DNA from 3 places in the Xanthomonas sp. 10-10 genome. Region 1 is predicted to be linked to each of the others. Evidence: predicted binding sites of a transcription regulator. Region 1 holds the regulator's gene; each other region holds the start of a gene.

Region 1 (2,266 bases):
CCATCGCGCAGCGGGCTGGGTTGGCTGCCGGCCGCGGTGAGCCCGGCATCCAGGCTGTCGAACACCGGCAGCAGCTCGCCCAGCAGCTTCTCGTTGGCGAACTTACGAGCGTTTTCGACGTCGCGCGCGATGCGCTTGCGCTGGTTTTCCAGATCGGCCCGCTCGCGCAGGGCATCGGCCTTGACCAGCGCGATCTCGCTGCGCAGCGACTCGATCTCGGCCTTGAGCGGATCGGTCTCGGGTGGGTTCTGGGACAGGTCTTCGGAGTCGAATTCGGGGTGGTCTTGGTTCATGTGCAGTTCCCGGGCAAGCGGAACGCCCGCCCCAACGTCACCCCGTATGTGGGCGCGTGCGCGCGTTTCAAGCAAAACGATCGCATCGATCGCTGCCGCTTATCGCCTGTCGGGCGGCTCCATCGCCGCGCCCAGCACCTGGGCGGCGGTCTGCACCAGTGGGATCACCCGGTCGTAGGCCATACGTTTGGGCCCGATCACGCCCAGCACGCCCAGCACCTGGCCATTGGCGGCATACGGCGCGGTGACCAACGAGACATCGTCCAGCGACACCATGCCGGTTTCCTCGCCGATGAAGATGCGCACGCCCGGCGCCTGGATGGTGCGTTCGAGCAATTGCAGGATTTCGCGCTTGCTGGCGAAGGCCTCGAACAGCTCGCGCAGCCGGTCCAGGTCCGACAGGTCCTGCACGCCCATCAGCCGGGTCTGCCCGGCCATCACCATGTCGTCGGCATCGGCCGGCACCAGCGCCTCGCTGGCCAGGTCCACGCTGTGCGCCAGCAGCTGCTCCATCTCGTTCTTGGCCATCCGCAGTTCGCGCAGCAGGCTGGCGCGGATGTCCGACAGCGCGCGCCCGGCGAACTGTGCATTGAGATAATTGGCCACCCGCTCCAGCTCGGCCGGCTCGTAGGCGCGGCGCGGCTCGATCACCCGGTTCTGCACTTCGTTGTCGGCAAACACCAGGATCGCCAGCACCCGGCGCGCGTCCAGAGGCACGAAATCGATATGCCGGAACGCAAACTGCGCGCGCCGCGGCGCGCTCACCACACCCACGAAGTGGCTCATCGCCGACAGCATCTGCGAGGCGCTGCCCAGCAGCGACTGGGTGCCATTGCCGCTGGCCAGCTCCGCGCGCAGGCGCCGCACTTCTTCTTCGCCCGGCGGCTGCATCTGCACCAGGCTGTCGACGAACACCCGGTAGCCATGCGCGGTAGGCACCCGCCCGGCCGAGGTATGCGGGGAACTGAGCAGCCCCACGTCCTCCAGGTCGGCCAGGATGTTGCGGATGGTGGCCGGGCTTACATCCAGCCCGGCATGCTGGGCCAGGGTTTTCGAGCCCACCGGCTCGCCGTCGCGGATGTAGCGCGCGATCAAGGTGCGCAGCAGCTGGCGGGCGCGGGGGTCGAGCATTGGGGACTGGGACGCGCGCATGGGATCATCCGGTGAGACTGGGCATAGATAATGTCTGGCACCGGGGATGGCAAGCGTCCGACTCCCTGCCCGCGCCTTCCTGCCCTAAGCTTCCCCAACGCATTCACACCCGACCCCCATGCTCAGACACCTCTCAATCAAGGATTTCGCCGTTGTCCGCGCCACCGAGCTCGAATTCGGCCCGGGCATGACCGTGGTGTCGGGCGAAACCGGCGCCGGCAAGTCGCTGATGGTGGACGCGCTGGGCTTTCTGTCCGGCCTGCGCGCCGACAGCGGTGTGGTGCGCCATGGCGCCGACCGCGCAGAACTGTCGGCCGAATTCCAGTTGCCGGCCGAGCACCCCGGCCTGGCCTGGCTGGCCGACAACGAGCTCGATGACGAGTCCCAATGCCAGCTGCGCCGCATCATCCGTGCCGACGGCGGCTCGCGCGCCTGGATCAACGGCCGCCCGGTGACCTCCTCGCAGCTGGCCGAGCTGGCATCAAGGCTAGTGGAAATCCACGGCCAGCATGAGCACCAGGCCCTGATGGCCCGCAACAGCCAGCTCGCCCTGCTCGACGCCTACGCCCGCAACAGCGCCCAGCGCGAGCAGGTGCGCCAGGCCAGCCAGCGCTGGCAGGCGCTGCTGGACGAGCGCGACGCGCTGTCCGCGCAGGGTGACGTCTCCGACCGCATCGGCTTTCTCGAGCATCAACTGGGCGAACTGGAACGCGAGGACCTGGACCCGGCAGCGATCGCCGCGCTGGACGTCAATCACCGGCGCCAGGCGCACGCCACCGCACTGATCGGCGCCTGCGACAGCGTGGCCCAGCAGCTCAACG
Region 2 (2,266 bases), 2.5 Mb from region 1:
TCCGCGCAACCAGTCCGAACTGCTGCGCGCCGGTGCAAACGACCTGGTGCAAAAACCGATCGAAGAGCGCCTGCTGGTGACCAAGGTGCTGTTCCAGTTGCGGCTGGCACGCCTGGAAGACCAGGCCATCACCCTATGACCGAAGTGGAAGGGCGTATCCAGCTGGAACCGTCGTGGAAGGCAAAGGTGGGCGACTGGTTGCTGCGCCCGGAGATGCAGGAACTGTCTGCCTTCCTGCGCCAGCGCAAGGCGGCCGGCGCTCGGGTATTCCCGCCCGGTCCGCAGATCTTCGCCGCGTTCGACGCCACGCCGTTCGAGCAGGTCAAGGTGGTGATCCTGGGCCAGGACCCGTATCACGGCGAAGGTCAGGCGCACGGGCTGTGCTTTTCGGTGTTGCCCGGCGTCCCGGTGCCGCCGTCGCTGCTCAACATCTACAAGGAGATCCAGGACGACCTGGGCATCGCGCGGCCGGACCATGGCTATCTGATGCCGTGGGCGCGCCAGGGCGTGCTGCTGCTCAATGCGGTGCTGACGGTGGAGCAGGGGCGTGCCGGCGCGCACCAGAACAAGGGCTGGGAAGGTTTTACCGATCACGTGGTCGAGATGCTCAACCGCGAGCGTGAAGGCCTGGTGTTCCTGCTCTGGGGCAGCTACGCGCAGTCCAAGGGCAAGGTGATCGACCAGGCCCGCCATCGCGTGTTCAAGGCCCCGCATCCTTCACCGTTGTCGGCGCATCGCGGCTTTCTGGGTTGCAAGCACTTCTCCAGGACCAACGAGCATCTGCAACGCCGCGGTCTCCAGCCGATCGATTGGTCGTTGCCGTCGCGCAACGCATTGGACACAACGTCGGCCGCCGGCTGAACAAGCGCGGGGACAGGCGCGGTTCGCCGCAGGTTTGTCACGGTCTGAGCGAGGGCGCGGTGCTAACGTAGCGGCTGAATTCGGGGAACTGTACGGTAGAACGCCGGCAAGGCTGGAAGCCCGAATGTCCTATAAATGGAACGCTGGGAACTCTTTCTGTACCCGGCAGTCCAATAGTTCGACTGCTAAGATGGTGCCTATGAACCAGACTACCTCGACTGCCCTTGTGGCAAACAATCTCCCGATTCCCAGTGCGCTCGGTTCGCTGGACGCCTACATCGGTGCCGTGCACCAGATTCCGGTGCTGTCGGTCGATGAGGAACAGGATCTGGCCCGCCGCTTCCGCGACGAGCTGGACCTGGACGCAGCGCGCGAATTGGTCCATTCCCACCTGCGCTTCGTGGTGCATGTGGCCCGCGGCTACAACGGCTACGGCCTGCCGCTGGGCGACCTGATCCAGGAAGGCAATATCGGCCTGATGAAGGCGGTCAAGCGCTTCGACCCGGAAATGGGCGTGCGCCTGGTCAGCTTCGCAGTGCACTGGATCCGTGCCGAAATGCACGAGTTCATCCTGAAGAACTGGCGCATCGTCAAGGTCGCCACGACCAAGGCGCAGCGCAAGCTGTTCTTCAACCTGCGCAAGTCCAAGACCCGTCTGGGCTGGCTCAATGCGTCCGAGGTGACTGCGGTCGCCAAGGATCTGAACGTCTCCGAGCGTGAAGTGATGGAGATGGAGTCGCGTCTGTCCGGTCGCGATATCGGCTTCGACGCGTCGTCCGACGAAGACGACGATCACGGCCCGCCGTCGCCGGTCAGCTACCTGGTGGCCAACGAGGAAGATCCGTCGCAGGCCTACGAGCGGCACGACAGCGAAGACAATCAGCTGCAGTTGCTGCGCGAAGGCATGGCCGGTCTGGATACGCGCTCGCGCGACATCGTCAAGCGACGTTGGCTGGATTCGGAGTCCAAGGTGACGCTGCAGGAGCTGGCCGACGAATACGGCGTGTCGGCCGAGCGCATCCGCCAGATCGAGGCGAACGCGCTGAAGAAGATGAAGGCACTGTTCGTCGCCTGACGCTTTCGATCACGCGGCAGGTGTTGCACAAACGGCCCGGTGATCCGGGCCGTTTGCATTTGTAGCGCTGTGCGCTGCGTGCGCTACAGGCGTGTCGGCAGCATCGCTATTCCGGCAAGCGCGCGACCGGTAGATGCCAGCCGTAGCGGATGGCCATGAAGCGCAGCCCGAAACAGACGAGTGCGCCGGTCGTCAGCGACCAGGCCTGCGGCACTGCGAGCATGTGCCCGATCGCCACCAGGCCGCCACCGGCAAGCGCGGCCACCGCATACAGTTCGGCCTGCAACACCACCGGCGTGCGTGCGACCAGCAGGTCGCGCGCGATGCCGC
Region 3 (2,266 bases), 1.2 Mb from region 1:
TGTTGACCACCAGGGTCGCCAGCGCTTCGCCTTCGACTTCTTCGGCGACGATCAGCAGCGGCTTGCCGGCCTTGGCCACGCCTTCCAGCACGGGCAGCAGGTCACGCACGTTGGAGATCTTCTTGTCGTGCAGCAGGATGAACGGGTCGTCCAGGTCGGCCGACTGGCTCTGCTGGTTGTTGATGAAGTACGGGGACAGGTAGCCGCGATCGAACTGCATGCCCTCGACCACGTCCAGCTCGTTTTCCAGGCCCGAGCCTTCTTCAACGGTGATCACGCCTTCCTTGCCGACCTTCTGCATCGCTTCGGCAATGATGTTGCCGATCGATTCGTCCGAGTTGGCCGAGATGGTGCCGACCTGGGCGATTGCCTTGTCGTCGGTGGTGGGCTTGGAGATGTTCTTCAGCTCGATGACGGCGGCCTTGACGGCCTGGTCGATACCGCGCTTGAGGTCCATCGGGTTCATGCCGGCGGCCACAGCCTTGGCGCCTTCGCGGATCAGGGCCTGGGCCAGCACGGTGGCGGTGGTGGTGCCGTCGCCGGCGTTGTCGTTGGTCTTGGAAGCGACTTCCTTGACCATCTGCGCGCCCATGTTCTCGAACTTGTCAGCCAGTTCGATTTCCTTGGCGACGGAGACGCCGTCCTTGGTGATGGTCGGCGCGCCGAAGCTCTTCTCGAGCACGACGTTGCGGCCCTTCGGGCCCAGGGTTGCCTTGACGGCATTGGCGAGAACGTTGACGCCACGGACCATGCGGGTACGTGCGTCTTCACCGAAACGAATGTCTTTAGCAGCCATTTGTATGTAACTCCGGAAATGGGGAATGGGGAATGGGGAATCGGTCAATCAAGGGCGGATATCGAGGCGGGGTGGGATGGCGAAGGGCGCTAGCCGCTTTGCCCATTCCCGATTCCCCACTCCCGATTCCCGGCGCAGAGCGCCTGATCAGCCGATGACCGCCAGGATGTCGTCTTCGCGCAGCACCTTGTACTCGACGCCTTCGGACTTGTAGCTGCTGCCGGCGTACTGGCCGTAGATGACCTTGTCGCCGACCTTGACCACCGGCGCGCGCAGGCTGCCGTTGTCCAGGGGCTTGCCGGCGCCGATGGCGACGACTTCACCCTTGGTGGACTTTTCCTTGGCGGAGTCCGGAATCACGATGCCGCCGGCGGAAACTTCGTCGGCTTCGATCGGCTTGACTACAACGCGGTCGTGAAGCGGCTTGATGCTCATAGAGAAAGACCCTCTTAAGTGATTGATTGGTCTGGAAATTATCGGCGATGTTAGCACTCGCATATGACGACTGCCAGCACAGCGCGCGGAAAAAACCCGACAGAGCGGGTGCGGGCCAGAGATTGTGCTGGGCGGGCGGGTTTCAAGGGCCGGGCGCAAACTTTTTTCTTCGGCAGGTCTGATTCGCAGGCGAGGCAGCGACAACGGAGGCCCAGTAAACCGTCATCGGGCGGGCCTGGGGCGGCGCGCAGACAGGCCGCGCGCGTAGCCGTCGCTAGCTCACCCCCTGGCCGCCGCTCCACCCGCCCCGCCATGCGGGCCAGGCGGCACGCGTTCTAAAAATGGAACCAGGTTCCATCGTTTGTCATGCGCAGACTCTACAGTCGGACCCGCATTCCCCGATCACAAGGAGCTGTCGATGAGGTTGCCGTTCCGTAGTCTTCCGCTGGCCTGCGCCATTGTCCTGGCCGTCCCCGCCGCCCACGCCGCGGTGTTCATCAACGAACTGCATTACGACGACGCGGGCGCCTCCGGCGACACCGGCGAAGGCGTGGAAGTGGTGGCCACCGCCGGCGAGTCGCTGAGCGGCTACCGGATCTATCTGTACAACGGCAGCGCGCCCAGTGCGGCGACGGTCTATGCCAACACGGCAGTCCCGGCCGGCAGCCTGGTCAGCTGCGGCAGCCAGGTGCGCGTGGCCACGGTGAGCTACGCCAGCAACGGCGTGCAGAACGGGCCCAACGACGGCGTGGCGCTGGTCGATCCCAGCGGGCAACTGGTGCAGTTCCTCAGCTACGAAGGCGCCATCACCGGCAGCGGTGGCCCCGCCGCCGGCGTCACCAGCCAGAACCTGCCGGTCAGCGAGAGCAACAGCAGCGCGGTCGGCAGTTCGCTGCAACTCACCGGCACCGGCAGCAGCGCGGCCAACTTCAGCTGGGCCGGCTCGTCGGCGCAGACCTTTGGCGCGTGCAACCGCGGCCAGACCTTCAACGGCAGCGGCGGTGGCGGCGAAACCGGCGCTGCACCATCGATCAC

What was found. The regulator HrcA, encoded in region 1, represses chaperone genes, less so after heat shock. The targets are predictions, from matches to a motif close to TTNGCACTCNNNNNNNNNGAGTGCNAA.
Region 2: a site for HrcA is predicted at 1,024-1,050, ahead of rpoH (RNA polymerase sigma factor RpoH). Genes of this name have one in related genera too.
Region 3: a site for HrcA is predicted at 1,282-1,308, ahead of VZ068_RS03270 (co-chaperone GroES). Genes of this name have one in related genera too.

What each region holds. Positions count from the first base shown of each region.
Region 1 covers NZ_CP144460.1:1,949,399-1,951,664, reverse strand. Annotated here, with positions in the region: gene grpE (nucleotide exchange factor GrpE) at 1-293, opposite strand, end outside; gene hrcA (heat-inducible transcriptional repressor HrcA) at 393-1,424, opposite strand; gene recN (DNA repair protein RecN) at 1,564-2,266, shown strand, end outside.
Region 2 covers NZ_CP144460.1:4,480,781-4,483,046, reverse strand. Annotated here, with positions in the region: gene VZ068_RS18900 (response regulator) at 1-139, shown strand, start outside; gene ung (uracil-DNA glycosylase) at 136-861, shown strand; gene rpoH (RNA polymerase sigma factor RpoH) at 1,061-1,936, shown strand; partial or broken gene VZ068_RS18885 (trimeric intracellular cation channel family protein) at 2,043-2,266, opposite strand, start outside.
Region 3 covers NZ_CP144460.1:761,217-763,482, reverse strand. Annotated here, with positions in the region: gene groL (chaperonin GroEL) at 1-796, opposite strand, end outside; gene VZ068_RS03270 (co-chaperone GroES) at 944-1,231, opposite strand; gene VZ068_RS03265 (endonuclease) at 1,650-2,266, shown strand, end outside.